Regions from separate parts of the Pseudomonas sp. SZ40 genome, predicted to be linked through region 1. Evidence: predicted binding sites of a transcription regulator. Region 1 holds the regulator's gene; the other holds the start of a gene.
What was found. The regulator FliA, encoded in region 1, starts transcription of late flagellar genes. The targets are predictions, from matches to a motif close to CTAAAGTTTNNNNNNNNNNNGCCGNTAA.
Positions count from the first base shown of each region.

Region 2: ACT9T4_RS14375 (methyl-accepting chemotaxis protein) is a predicted target of FliA. The motif match lies at 5,190-5,217, and genes of this name have one in related genera.

Region 1 is NZ_JBQWIF010000048.1:8,094-15,520, reverse strand. Features, by position in the region: gene sodC (superoxide dismutase family protein) at 1-188, opposite strand, end outside; gene flhA (flagellar biosynthesis protein FlhA) at 444-2,552, shown strand; gene flhF (flagellar biosynthesis GTPase FlhF) at 2,568-3,875, shown strand; gene fleN (flagellar synthesis regulator FleN) at 3,971-4,801, shown strand; gene fliA (RNA polymerase sigma factor FliA) at 4,798-5,541, shown strand; gene ACT9T4_RS24145 (chemotaxis response regulator CheY) at 5,693-6,067, shown strand; gene ACT9T4_RS24140 (protein phosphatase CheZ) at 6,087-6,875, shown strand; gene ACT9T4_RS24135 (chemotaxis protein CheA) at 6,887-7,427, shown strand, end outside.
Region 2 is NZ_JBQWIF010000016.1:35,678-43,104, forward strand. Features, by position in the region: gene ACT9T4_RS14360 (TonB-dependent receptor) at 1-1,901, opposite strand, end outside; cobalamin riboswitch at 2,012-2,216, opposite strand; gene ACT9T4_RS14365 (LacI family DNA-binding transcriptional regulator) at 2,331-3,374, shown strand; gene ACT9T4_RS14370 (L-talarate/galactarate dehydratase) at 3,683-4,843, shown strand; gene ACT9T4_RS14375 (methyl-accepting chemotaxis protein) at 5,258-7,057, shown strand; gene ACT9T4_RS14380 (DUF1652 domain-containing protein) at 7,063-7,329, opposite strand; gene ACT9T4_RS14385 (hypothetical protein) at 7,401-7,427, opposite strand, start outside.

The DNA of each region.
Region 1 (7,427 bases):
ACGCCGGGTTCCAGGTCATGCAGTTCGGGGGTGAAAACCACGCCGTAGGGGCTCTGGCTGATCACCACCTTACCCACCGAGCTGCCTACGCCCTTGGCGTCCACGGCGTTGAGGTCGACCGTCAGGTCGGCGGCCTGCAGGCTTGCAGCGCAGCAACTGGCCAATGCGGCCATCATCCAGCGTTTCATACGTGACTCCTCGAGCATGGAAAAACGGGGGGCGAAACCACCGCCCACAGGGTGTGGACTCGTGTTTGCCGGCGGGGTTCGTGTTTTCGTCTCGCCTCGGTGCCGCTCACGGCACTTCTCATGGGCCTCGTAGCCCAGTCATTTCGCGCTTTTCGAAGAGTTGGAAAGGTTCTTGCAAACACCGGCAGCAAGGGCGTTCAGGCGTCAAAAGATTGAATAAGCCGGGGTAACCAAGTGGCAGTAGATCGCGCACAAATGATTGGCGACGTTCGCAGCAACCTTTCCGGGTTGCGCAACGGCAATCTCGGCATCCCGCTGTTGCTGCTGGTCATGCTCGCCATGGTCATGCTGCCGATTCCGCCGTTCCTGCTGGACGTGCTGTTCACCTTCAGCATCGCCTTGTCGATCGTCGTCCTGCTGGTGGCGATCTACGCGCTGCGGCCGCTGGACTTCGCGGTGTTCCCGACCATCCTGCTGGCCGCGACCCTGCTGCGCCTGGCGCTCAACGTCGCCTCCACGCGTGTCGTGCTGCTGCACGGCCAGGATGGCCATGACGCTGCCGGTAAGGTGATCCAGGCCTTCGGTGAAGTGGTGATCGGCGGTAACTACGTGGTCGGTATCGTGGTGTTCGCGATCCTCATGATCATCAACTTCGTGGTGGTCACCAAGGGTGCTGGGCGTATCTCCGAAGTGAGCGCGCGTTTCACCCTGGACGCCATGCCCGGCAAACAGATGGCCATCGACGCCGACCTCAACGCCGGCCTCATCGATCAGGTCGAAGCCAAGAAGCGCCGTACCGAAGTCGCTCAGGAAGCCGATTTCTACGGCTCCATGGACGGTGCCAGCAAGTTCGTTCGCGGTGACGCCGTCGCCGGCCTGCTGATCCTGTTCATCAACCTGATCGGCGGCATGGCCATCGGCATGCTGCAGCACGGCCTGAGCTTCGGCGAAGCCGGCCGCATCTACACCCTGCTGACCATCGGTGACGGCCTGGTGGCGCAGATCCCGTCGCTGCTGCTGTCCACCGCTGCCGCGATCATGGTGACCCGGGTTTCCAGCTCCGAAGACATGGGTGCCCAGGTCAACCGTCAGATGTTCGCTTCGCCCCGTGCGCTGGCGGTGTCCGCGGCCATCATGATCGCCATGGGCCTGGTGCCCGGCATGCCGCACATGTCCTTCATCAGCCTGGGCCTGGTGGCTGCCGGTGCCGCCTACTGGATCGCCAACAAGCAGCGCAAGACCAAGGAAGCCGAAGTTCAGGAAGTGCAGCGCCAGCAGGAGTTGCTGCCCGCGCAGCGTGCTCAGGAAGTGAAGGAGCTGGGCTGGGATGACGTGATGCCGGTTGACATGGTCGGCCTGGAAGTCGGTTACCGGCTGATTCCGCTGGTCGACCGCAACCAGGGCGGGCAACTGCTGGCGCGGATCAAGGGCGTACGCAAGAAGCTCTCTCAGGAGATGGGCTTCCTGATGCCGTCCGTGCATATTCGCGACAACCTGGATCTGCAGCCCAACGCTTATCGCCTGACCCTGATGGGGGTGAGCGTCGCCGAGGCCGAGGTGTATCCGGATCGCGAGCTGGCGATCAACCCGGGTCAGGTGTTCGGCACGCTCAATGGCGTCGCCGCCAAAGATCCGGCGTTCGGCCTGGAGGCCGTCTGGATCGATCCCGGTCAGCGCGATCAGGCGCAGTCGCTCGGTTACACCGTGGTGGATGCCAGTACCGTGGTCGCCACGCACCTCAATCAGATTCTGCACAAGCATGCCCACGAGCTGCTGGGCCACGAGGAAGTCCAGCAATTGATGCAATTGCTGGCGAAAAGCTCGCCAAAACTGGCAGAAGAGCTGGTTCCTGGCCTGATCTCGCTGTCGACCCTGCTCAAGGTGCTGCAGGCGCTGCTGCAGGAGCAGGTGCCGGTGCGCGACATCCGTACCATTGCCGAAGCCATCGCCAACGTCGCGCCACGGAGTCAAGATCCCGCCGCCATGGTGGCCGCAGTACGTGTCTCGCTGGCCCGTGCAATCGTGCAAAACATCGTGGGACTAGAGCCGGAGCTGCCTGTGATCACCCTTGAGCCAAGGTTGGAACAGATATTGCTAAATAGTCTTCAGAAGGCCGGTCAAGGCTCCGAGGATGGCATCCTCCTGGAGCCTGGCATGGCCGAGAAGCTGCAACGTTCCCTGGTGGAAGCAGCGCAGCGTCAGGAGATGCTTGGCAAGCCGGTGATTCTGCTGGCGGCCGGGCCGGTTCGGGGAATGCTCTCGCGTTTCGCCCGGTTGGCCGTCCCGAGCATGCATGTTCTGGCGTACCAGGAAATTCCGGACAACAAGCAGGTCACCATCGTTGCGACGGTGGGGCAGAACTAATCGAGGGTACGGGCCATGCAGGTCAAACGCTTTTTTGCCGCCGATATGCGCCAAGCCATGAAGCTGGTTCGTGATGAGCTGGGCGCTGACGCGACCATCATCGGTAACCGCCGAGTAGCGGGTGGCGTGGAATTGACGGCCGCGCTCGATTATCAGGTTGCGCCCCCTCCGGCGCGACAAGCCAATCCGGCGCTGGAGGCCGAGCTGCGCAAGACTCAGTCGCGCATCGCTTCCGCCCAGGCCGAACTGACCACCCGTGCGCAGCTCGATGCCGGCAAGGATCGTCAGATGTTCGCCGAAGCGCCTGCTGCCGCGCCAGTCGACAGCCTGGACGCGGTACTCGAGCGTCAGCAGAAGAAGCCGGTCTCGGCTTCGGTCGATCAGTCTGCCCTTGAGTCCATGCGCTCCGAATTGCATGGCCTGCGTGAGTTGATCGAAATGCAGATGGGCTCCATGGCCTGGGGGCAGCTGCAGGCTCGTCGCCCGCAACAGGCCACCCTGTGGCGTCGCCTGCAACGCATGGGCCTGCCTGGTGAACTGGCGCGTACGCTGCTCGATCGCGTTGCCTCGCTGAGCGATCAGCGTCAGGCCTGGCGCATGGTGCTTGCGCACCTTGCACACTCGATTCAGACGCCCAAGCAGGAGCCGATGGAAGAGGGCGGCGTGATCGCTCTGGTTGGCCCGGCCGGCATGGGCAAGACCACCACCCTGGCCAAGCTCGCAGCGCGCTACGTACTCAAGTACGGCGCCACGAACATCGCTCTGGTGAGCATGGACAGTTACCGCATCGGTGCCCAGGAGCAGCTCAAGACCCTTGGCCGTATCCTTGGCGTATCCGTGACCCACGTCGATCCTGGTCAGTCACTGACTCAGGCGCTGGCACCGCTGGTGCGCAAGCGCGTGGTACTGATCGACACCGCCGGCTTGCCGGCCAACGATCCGGCGCTGCGCATGCAGTTGGAGACGCTGGCGAGCCGCGGTGTCAACGCGCGCAATTACCTGGTGCTGGCGGCTACCAGCCAGGCGCAGGTGCTCAAGGCGGCCTACCACAGCTACAAGCGCTGTGGGCTGGCTGGCTGCATTCTGAGTAAACTGGACGAAGCGACCAGCATGGGCGAGGTATTGGGTCTGGCTATTAGCCACCGTCTACCGGTAGCCTATCTGGCAGATGGTCCGCGGATCCCGGACGACGTTCATGTGCCGCGCAGTCATCAGCTGGTCAGCCGTGCCGTTGGCCTGCAGGCCCCGGATGAGCCGAGCGAAGACACGATGGCCGACATGTTCGCCGGGTTGTACCAAGACCCGGCACGACGTGCAGGATGAACAGGCAGGTGTGGCGAAGTGCTGGTTGTGCTCGCCACGGCAGCGCACAATGGCCCTAAGGCTTAAAGCGAAGTTAGATAAGGTGTGTAGATAACATGGGTATGCATCCCGTACAGGTGATCGCGGTGACCGGCGGCAAAGGCGGCGTTGGCAAGACCAATGTGTCGGTGAATTTGTCGCTGGCGTTGGCGGATCTCGGTCGGCGCGTAATGCTCATGGATGCCGACCTCGGTCTGGCCAACGTCGACGTGCTGCTCGGCCTGACGGCCAAGCGCACCCTGGCCGATGTCATCGACGGCCAGTGCGAACTGCGAGACGTGGTTCTGCAGGGGCCTGGCGGCATTCGTATCGTTCCCGCGGCCTCCGGCACCCAGAGCATGGTGCAGCTCACGCCCATGCAGCACGCCGGCCTGATCCAGGCCTTCAGCGACATCAGCGACAACCTCGACGTCCTGATCGTGGATACCGCCGCCGGTATCGGCGACTCGGTGGTGAGCTTCGTGCGCGCCGCCCAGGAAGTGCTGGTGGTGGTGTGCGATGAACCCACCTCGATCACCGATGCCTACGCGCTGATCAAGCTCCTCAACCGTGACCACGGCATGAACCGTTTCCGGGTGCTCGCCAATATGGCGCACAGCCCGCAGGAAGGCCGTAATCTCTTTGCTAAGCTGACCAAGGTGACCGACCGTTTTCTGGATGTCGCGCTGCAGTACGTGGGCGCGGTGCCGTACGACGAATCGGTACGCAAGGCCGTACAGAAACAACGTGCGGTGTATGAGGCGTTCCCTCGCTCGAAGTGCGCGCTGGCGTTCAAGGCGATTGCCCAGAAGGTGGATGCGTGGCCACTGCCGGCCAATCCGCGAGGCCATCTGGAATTCTTCGTTGAGCGCCTGGTGCAACAACCGACTGCAGACACGGCTGTATGACGACAGCCTCTGGACTCCGTATGTACAGCAAGGCAACAGCACGAGATTCACAGCATCAGTTGATCGAACGTTACGCGCCGTTGGTCAAGCGCATTGCCTATCACCTGTTGGCGCGGTTGCCCGCCAACGTGCAGGTGGATGATCTGATCCAGGCCGGGATGATCGGTCTGCTCGAGGCATCGCGCAAATACGACGCCGGCAAGGGCGCCAGTTTCGAGACGTTCGCCGGCATTCGCATTCGTGGCGCCATGCTCGATGAGGTCCGCAAGGGCGACTGGGCACCGCGTTCGGTACACCGCAACAGCCGTATGGTCAGCGACGCAATCAGAAAAATCGAAGCCAGAACGGGGCGAGACGCTAAAGATCAGGAGGTTGCTGCCGAACTCCAATTGAGTCTCGAAGATTACTACGGCATTCTTGGCGACACTTTGGGCAGCCGCCTGTTCAGTTTCGACGACCTGTTGCAGGAAGGCGAAAGCGGCGGACTGCAGGAAGACACGAATTCTTTGCACCATGGGCCATCGCATGAACTGGAAGACGATCGTTTCCAGGCCGCGCTGGTGGATGCCATCAGCAACCTGCCGGAGCGTGAGCGGTTGGTGTTGTCGCTGTATTACGACGAGGAATTGAACCTCAAGGAAATCGGCGAGGTACTGGGAGTGAGTGAGTCGCGGGTCAGCCAATTGCACAGTCAGTGTGCCGCGCGTTTACGCGCGCGGTTGGTGGAATGGCGCGCATAGGGAAATTTCAGGCGCTGGACATACACAGTGGACGCAGCAAAGCCGGGCGCAATAGGTTTGCGGCGTTCCGCCAGGCCGGTTTCACGATTTATAAGCGCTTTGGAATGCCGAGGCGTTTTAGGACTGTACGGAGGTCGACTTGGACAAGAACATGAAAATCCTCATCGTCGATGATTTCTCGACGATGCGACGGATCATCAAGAACCTCTTGCGTGATCTGGGGTTCACCAACACCGCGGAGGCCGACGACGGCACCACCGCATTGCCGATGCTGCAGAGCGGTAGCTTCGACTTCCTGGTGACCGACTGGAACATGCCGGGCATGAGTGGCATCGATTTGCTGCGCGCAGTGCGTGCCGACGAGCGCCTCAAGCAGATGCCCGTGCTGATGGTTACGGCAGAAGCCAAGCGTGATCAGATCATCGAGGCCGCCCAGGCCGGTGTGAACGGCTATGTGGTCAAGCCATTCACTGCCCAGGTGCTCAAGGAAAAGATCGAGAAAATCTTCGAGCGGGTCAACGGCTGATGTCTGCCGCGAGGTTGTTATGGAACACGATGATTCAAAAGAGGCCGACCTCGAGTCGACCCTGAAAAGCAATGCCCGCCAACTGGTCAACAGCCTCGAACAAGGCAACTTTGGCGAAGCGGTACAGCTGATCAACGAACTGAACAAGGCGCGCGACCGTGGTCTTTACCACGAAGTCGGCAAGCTCACCCGTGAGCTGCACAACGCTATCGTCAATTTTCAGCTCGACCCGCGCATGCCTCACGCCAAGGAGGTCTCGCAGATCTCCGATGCGACCGAGCGGCTCAATTACGTCGTGACCATGACCGAGCGTGCAGCCAACCGCACCATGGATCTGGTCGAGCAAAGCGCGCCGCTGGTCAACGACCTGAGCAGCGAAGCCGATGCCCTGAGCGAGGATTGGGGGCGCTTCATGCGTCGTGAAATGGGCGCTGACGCGTTCCGTGAACTGGCCAAGCGCATCGAGCTGTTTCTGGCGCGCAGCCAGCGTGACAGCAGCAAGCTGTCCGGGCATCTGAACGACATTTTACTGGCGCAGGACTATCAGGACCTGACCGGGCAAGTGATCAAGCGTGTCACGCAACTGGTGACCGAGGTCGAGAGCAATCTGCTGAAACTGGTGCTGATGGCCAGTCAGGTGGACCGCTTCGCGGGTATCGATCACGACCACGAAGAGCTGCGTGCCGAGCAAAACAAACAAAAACCTGCGTCACATGGTGAAGGTCCGCAGATTCATGCCGATAAGCGTGATGACGTTGCTTCTTCCCAGGACGACGTCGACGATTTGCTGTCCAGCCTGGGATTTTAGGAGCACGTCATATGAGCTTCGGCGCCGATGAAGAAATCCTCCAGGATTTCCTGGTAGAGGCCGGCGAGATTCTCGAGCAGTTGTCCGAGCAATTGGTAGAGCTGGAAAGCCGCCCGGACGATATGAACCTGCTCAACGCGATTTTTCGGGGATTTCACACGGTAAAAGGCGGTGCCGGTTTCCTTCAGCTCAATGAGCTGGTGGAGTGCTGTCATATCGCCGAGAACGTGTTCGACATCCTGCGCAAGGGTGAGCGTCGCGTCGACTCCGAGTTGATGGACGTGGTGCTCGAGGCGCTGGATGCCGTCAATGGCATGTTCGCCGAAGTGCGCGAGCGCGCCGAGCCGACGCCTGCATCTCCCGAGCTGCTGGCCGCCCTGGCGCGTCTGGCCGAGCCGGCCAGTGCCCAGCCGGCGCCAGTTGCCGCAGTCGCTGCGCCAGTGGCTGCTGCTGTCGCCGAGCCGGTGACAGCCGAAGCCTCGTCGGATATCACCGACAGCGAGTTCGAGCAGTTGCTCGACGCCCTGGGTGACGAGCCGCAGCCGCAAGCCA
Region 2 (7,427 bases), on a different contig from region 1:
CCGGCCTCCACCTGTTCGTTCAACGCCTTGCTCAACCAGAGGTTGGCGGTACGGCGCGGCACATCGGTCGGGCGATTGCCACTGCGGTCACCACCGGCTTCGGTGAAGTCGTCGTACTCGGCACGCACCAGTGCGGCGTTGGCAGAGACCTGCCAGCCCTGCCCCAGCGCCAGCTCCAGCGTGGCTTCCAGACCATCGGAAGATTGCTGGCCGATCTGCTCGGTCGGTGCCGCTGGCGTGGCACGGCTGAGCAGCTTCTCCTTGACGATGTGATAGGCGGCCAGTGTCCACTCGCCACGTCCCTCCCAGAATGCGTGCTTGAGGCCGAACTCGGTCTGGCGCGCCTCGCTCAGGTCGAACTGCTGCTGGGTCGGGCTCAGCGTGAGCAGGTTGCTCACGCCCTCGGTGCTGGTGGCGTACTGCCCATAGAGCGACAGTTCCGGGGTCAGTTCGAAGACCAGCCCGGCGCGCCAGTTATCGCCGCTCAAGCTGCGATCGACACGCGAGTCATCGTCTAACGCGGTGCGATCGATATGCACCTGATCACGGCGCACGCCGGTGACCAGAGACAGGCGCTCGGTGAGCTGGGTACGGTTCTCGGCGAACAACGAGAACTGCCTGGCCTGGTTGAGCTCCCGCGGCCGGTAGCGATCATTGCTCAGATACGAGCCGCCGTCGGACTGTGCCAGCGGTACGACATCGCCAAGGCTGTTGTCGAAATCGTGATGGCGGGCGAAACGGATGCGGTTGTAATCGACACCCACGACGCTGCGGCTGTCGAGCCCGAACAGCGGATGGTCGAGGGTGAAGCTCTGGCGATCACCCACCTGTTCCTGAGTGTGCTTGATGCGCCAGAAATCGCCACGCTCGACCAGATCACCCGGCTGCCAGCGATAGGCCTCGGCATTGCGCCAGTAGCGCTGGGTCTTGATGTAGTAGAGCTGGTTGCTGGCACTGAGGGTGTCGCTGATCTGCCAGTCGGTGACCAGACGGGTGATCTGGTCGTGGTACTGAATATCGGCGTCCCCGACGTTGTAGTTGCGCTCACGCAGGCTCTCGCGAAAACGGCCATCGACCAGCGGCGTGCCCAGGTAGCGCATCGGCTGCTGATCGGCATGATCGTGGGACAGGGTGAAGCTCAGGTCGTCACTGGCGTCCCAGCGCAACGCCGCGCTGAGCGCCAGGCTCTCGGAATCGCCACGGTCGACCCAGCCGTTGCTGGCCTGCTGGTTGAGGCTGAAACGGTAACTCAAGGCGTCGTTCAGCGAGCCACCGCTGTCCAGCGCAGCCTGGCGACGATCATCGCTGCCATACCCCAAGCGCAGTTGATTGCGGACCTCACCCGTGAAGGGCTTCTTCGGGATGACGTTGATCACCGCACCGGTCGCGCCCTCGCCATAGAGCACCGAAGCCGGGCCACGCAGCACGTCGAGACGCTCCACCGACCAGGTATCGACCGGAAAAGTCACGGTGCCAGCGCCGATGTACTGGCGGGTACCGTCGTACAGCTGCATGGTCGAGGCATGCCCGGAAAAACCGCGAGCCGACAGCGCGGTGCCACCGTTGCCGGGCGTACCGATCGTGGTGATGCCCGGTGTGCGGGTCACGGCGTCCTGTACGGTGAGGTTATTGCGGCCACGCACTTGCGCACCGCTGAGGCTGCTGGTGCTTGCCGGCGTTTTCAGTGGGGTGAGCCCCAGGCGCGAACCGGAGGTGGTTGGCGTGTGCAGATCAGGCGGCTGCGACGACTCGTCGGCTGTGCCGGTGATCGCCGTCGACGGCAAGGCCAAGGGCTCGTCCGACTCGGCGGCCTGCACGGGCATGGCGAACAGCACGCAGGGCACCAGGCCCACGCGCAGGGATTTGCCCGACAGGGCATAGAACAGAGAAGATCGGGACATGTCGTTCCACTCGAAACAGGAATGAATGAATCCCGGAGGGAACAACGCATAGGGAATCGCAGGCGTACGAAGCCCACGGAAACCGGCCTGCGCCCGCCCACCGCGGGTTTGCCAAACTGAAGTTTCGGGCCGGTCTCCGGGCTCGCGAGGGTCATGAAGCATTCACCTTCCCATGCCGTGGCACAGTGGTCATTCGAATGCTTCGCTCGCATACCGTTGCGGGGGCAGCGCCGGACTGATCATGTTCATGACGAACCGGCTTCCCGTTTCACCCCATGCACGGCGGCATGGGACACCTGAAACTGGCGCGCATCTGACCATCCAAGCGTCGAGCCGTCAATCATCGCCATGCAGTTGCCGCGATCCGTGCACCAAAGCATCGCCTGCTGGGATAACATCGCCCGACTCGGGTTGGCCAGGAAACACAGGATGCAGCGAGACGATGATCGAGCGACCGGCAGGCGCTCCTCTAGTGCCCCAAGCAAGCCGCCGACGCTGGCGGATGTGGCCAAGGTCGCCGGGGTTTCGCCGATCACCGTGTCGCGCACGCTCAACCAGCCGGAGATCGTCCGCCCCGAACTGCGCGAAAAGGTCTTTCGAGCCGTACACAAGACCGGCTACGTACCGGCCATGCTCACCGGCGTGGCCGAACAGCGCAGTCGGCTGATTTCCCTGCTGGTGCCCACGGTTGCCAACTCGATCTTCTCGGACACGGTGCAGGCACTGATCGACACCCTCACCGAAGCCGGCCACGAGACGCTGATCGGCCTGACCAACTACAGCGCCGAACGCGAAGAGCAGTTGCTCGACGCCATCCTGCGGCGCCGTCCCGATGGCATCGTGCTGACCGGCACCCTGCACACCAAGGCCAGCCGCACACGCCTGTCGCGTTCGGGCATTCCCATCGTCGAGTCCTGGGATCTCGCGCCGCGGCCGCTGGACATGCTGGTGGGTTTCTCCCACGAGGCGGTCGGAGTGGCCACCGCGCGCTACCTGACGGGCAAGGGCTATCGACGTTTCGCCGTGGTGACCCTGGATGACCCCCGCGGCCACCGCCGCTGCGAAAGCCTGATCGGCGAACTGGCGAGCCAGGGCATTGCCGAGGTGCCTCGCGTGGTGTTGCCGCCACCGGCCACGGTGAACCTGGGGCGCGAAGGCCTGCAGCGCCTGCTGGCCGGTGGCGAGCGCCCCGATGTGGTGGTGTGCAGTTCCGATACCCTGGCCCACGGCATACTCGAGGAAGCCACCGAACGGGGCATTCGCGTGCCGCAGGATCTGGCCGTGATGGGCTTTGGTGATCTGAGCAGCGCCGCTCACCTGCACCCCGCCCTCTCCACCGTGTGCATCAACGGCGCGGACATCGGCGTGCAGGCCGCCCGCGCGCTGGTGCAACGCCTCGATCACCCCCATGAAGAGCCGGTGAAAGTACGCATCGATACCGGCTTTAGCATTGTTGAACGGCAAAGTGCGTGAGAGTCGACTCACATATCCAGCCCCTAATTCACTCGGCTTTGGCTGTTTAGTGGCGAAAGCGGACCTTCGATTTGGTGGGCTAAAGCCCACCCTACAGCCGCGCATCTAACCGTAGGGTGGGCCGGGCGGCGATCCGCTTTAGCCCACCAATTGGCCCCCGACTACGAACGGCTGCTTTCGCCTTGAAGCAGCCCTGAAGCTCTGCCCATTCCCTTGAATGATTACCTAATCAGCTTAACGTCCGGATTCACGTCAGTGATTTGAAGCACCTGGCGGCACCAACAAAAACGTCAAGCGAGGTAATCAATGTGAGCGAACAACCCCTTTCCCAAGGCTGTGCAGACCAGGATCAGATCGCCTGGATTCGTATCGCTTCAGTTTTCCTGCCCCTGGCCAACCCGATCAGCGACGCCAAGGTGCTGACCGGACGGCAAAAGCCGATGACCGAGATCGCCATGCTGTTCGTGGAGATCGAAAGCAAGGATGGCCATCGCGGCCTTGGCTTCAGTTATTCGAAACGCGCGGGCGGCCCCGGCCAGTTCGCCCATGCCCAAGAAATCGCCCCGGCACTGATCGGCGAAAACCCCAGCGATATCCAGAAGCTCTGGACCAAGCTGTGCTGGGCCGGCGCTTCGGTCGGCCGCAGCGGTCTGTCGACCCAGGCCATCGGGGCCTTCGACGTCGCCCTGTGGGACATGAAGGCCAAGCGTGCCGGTCTGTCTCTGGCACGCCTGCTGGGCGCTCAGCGCGACTCGGTGCGCTGCTACAACACCTCCGGCGGCTTCCTGCACACGCCCCTCGACCAGTTGATGAAGAACACCGACCTGAGCCGTGAAAAAGGCATCGGTGGCATCAAGCTCAAGGTCGGCCAACCCAACTCGGCCATCGATATCGAGCGCGTGAGCACCGTACGCCGCCACCTGGGCGACGACTTCCCGCTGATGGTCGACGCCAACCAGCAATGGGATCGCCCGACCGCCCAACGCATGTGTCGCCAGTTCGAAGCCTACAACCTGGTGTGGATCGAAGAGCCGCTGGACTGCTATGACGCCGAAGGCCACGCGGCCCTGGCGGCGGCTTTCGATACGCCGATCGCCACCGGAGAGATGCTCACCAGCGTCGCCGAGCACGCCGAGTTCATCAAGACCCGTGGCGCCGACTACCTGATGCCGGACGCGCCTCGAGTTGGCGGTATCAGCCCATTCCTGAAAATCGCCTCGATGGCCGAACAGGCGGGCTTGATGCTGGCCCCGCATTTCGCCATGGAGCTGCACGTGCACCTTGCCGCGACCTACCCCACCGAGCCCTGGGTCGAGCACTTCGAATGGCTGGAGCCGCTGTTCAACGAGCGCCTGGAAACCCGCGACGGACGCATGCTGGTCCCGACCCGCCCGGGTCTCGGCCTGTCGCTCAGCGACCGGGTCGCCGGCTGGACCGCCCAGGAAGTGGAGATCGGCCAGCGCCGCTAACCCACCCGACGCCGTCACGGCCATGAAGGGTGGCCCGGAGCGCGTCGCTGACGCTGTCTTCATCCACCGCTACGGCTACCGGTTGGTGACGCGTCACCTGTATGTAGGGTGGATGACGCTCTTTTCATCCACCACTGCGTTTGGCGATTGGTGGATGGGTCGGGCCGCGCAGGCAAGCGTCGGCTACGCGCCCCGGCCCACCCTTGCAATGCAATCGCCAATCAGCAGCTACAATCGTCGATGGTGGCACTTTAACTGCCTGAGTCGGGGCACTAAACTGCGCGCCCTTCGCGCGGACAACTCCCTTGGATTAAGCGCGTAACGTCGCCGAAAGCTGCGCTGGCCATTAAAGCTTCCGCGCTGCCGGTCGAATAAAAGGAAACCCAAGGATATTTCTTAGCCAGGAGCTGCGGCATGCAGTCGTTGAAGTCGCTGTACGATTCGATCGAGATGCACTTTTTCGATACCTTGACCAAGAAGCTGTCCAGCCTTTTTCTGCTGGTGGTGGTCAGTGGCCTGCTGTTCTGGGTGGCCATCAGCCTGCGTGCCGACATCCTTCAGCAACTGCATGCCGCGCAGATCGATGCCGCCTTGCTGAGCCGCGTCGAAGCCAAGCTCGACACTCTGGGCAACGCACTGTTGCTCAGTGCGCTGTTCACCCTGGGCATGGTCAGCTTCATGGTCTGGTACTTCCGCCACCTGATCGTGCGCCCGGTCGACAACATGACCCGCGCCCTGGAAGAGATCGCCAACGGCGAAGGTGACCTGTCCCGCGACCTGCCCCTGCTGACCCACGATGAAATCCGTACCCTGGCCAGTACCTGCAACCGCTTTCTGGCCAAGCAACGCGAGATCATCAGCAACGTGCAGGCACTCACCGTGCAGATCGCCGTGGAGTCCGCCCGCTCGTTGAAGAACATCAGCGATTCCAGCGAAAGCGCCACCCACCAGGCGCGCTTCGCCAATGAAGTGATGAGCGAGAGCAACAGCGCCGTCGGCCGCATCGAAGAAGTGTCGCAACAGACCCAGGCGATCTCCGGCACCACCGCACAGAACCTCAGCATGGCGCGCGACTCCTACGCCGAACTGCTGGAGGTGACCGGCAACATCGGCGCCATCTCCAATAGCCTCAACGAATTCGGCACCCTGGTTTCCGCCCTCAACGAGCGCTCGTCGAACATCAAGTCCATCGTCGGGCTGATCCAGCAGATCTCCTCGCAGACCAACCTGCTGGCCCTCAACGCGGCCATCGAAGCCGCCCGCGCCGGAGAAAGCGGCCGTGGTTTCGCCGTGGTGGCCGACGAGGTACGCACCCTGGCGCAAAACGTCAGCCGCGCCACTGGCGACATCTCGCAGAACATCGACGCCATGCTCAAGGAAGTGGGTTCGACCCACGAGCAGACCGCACTGATCAGCACCAGTGCCCGGGAAACCCAGGTGGTGGTCGAACGCGCCACTGGCCACTTCGAAAGCATGATCGTCGACTTCGAATCCACCAACGGCAAGCTCGCGGAAATCGCCGAGCACATCCAGCAGGTGGCCGATGCCAACACCGGCATCAACGAGCGGGTCACGCAGATCCATGCCGACAGCCAGGCCATCGACGAGCGCATGCAGCGCTCCGCCACCGCCACCCGTGATCTGTCCGGGGTGGCCGAGCGGGTGCAGACCTTGCTGGGTCGTTTCGTGCTGGGCCAGGGTGAGCTGGATGCTGCCATCACCCGCGCCAGCCAGTGCCGCGACATCCTGCAGGTTCGCCTGGCCGCGCTGCAGCGCGAAGGCGTTAACCTGTTCGACCAGAACTACCGGTTGATTGCCAACACCGACCCCAAGCAGTACATGACCGGCTACACCGAGCGCTTCGCGCAGATCTGCCAGGAAGAGATCGACAAGCTGACCAAGGGTACGGCCGGCGGCATCGTCACCTTCATCGTCGACAGCAAGGGCTACTGCCCGGTGAACAACAGCTGGGTATCGAAAGCGCCGACCGGCAATCGCGCCGTCGACCTGCCGGTGTGCCGCAACAAGCGCATGTTCTCCGACCCGGTGGGCCTGCGCGCCGCGACCAACACCCAGCGCTTCCTGCTACAGACCTACCTGCGCGACACCGGCGAGATCATGACCGAGATCGACGTGCCGTTCATCTTCGACGGCCGCCATTGGGGCAACATGCGCATGGGCTTCGATGCGTCGCGGCTGCTGGGCAAATCCTGAAGCCGCTAGCGGCCGGCTGAGCGCGCGTCGCGCACCTGTTGCTCAGCATCTCGTTCGTGCAGCTCCTTACGCAGTTGCATGACGAACCGGGACAGATCACGGGATGTCGACAGGCTGCTGCGCGGCACGCCGATGATCCTCACCAGTACCTCACCGCTCGCCGGCTCGCTGATCTGCACCACCAGCGAATCATCGTGACTGACGCTGCAGCGGCAGATCTCGGGTAGAAACGCCGTTTCGATGATCCGCCGCAATTCGAGTACTGACATCATCGTGCAGCCTCCCTTCAGCCATCACGCAGATGCAAAAAGCCCCGCATCAACGGGGCCATTCCAGCGCGCTGTCAGGCGGTGGGTCGCAGGCTATCGAG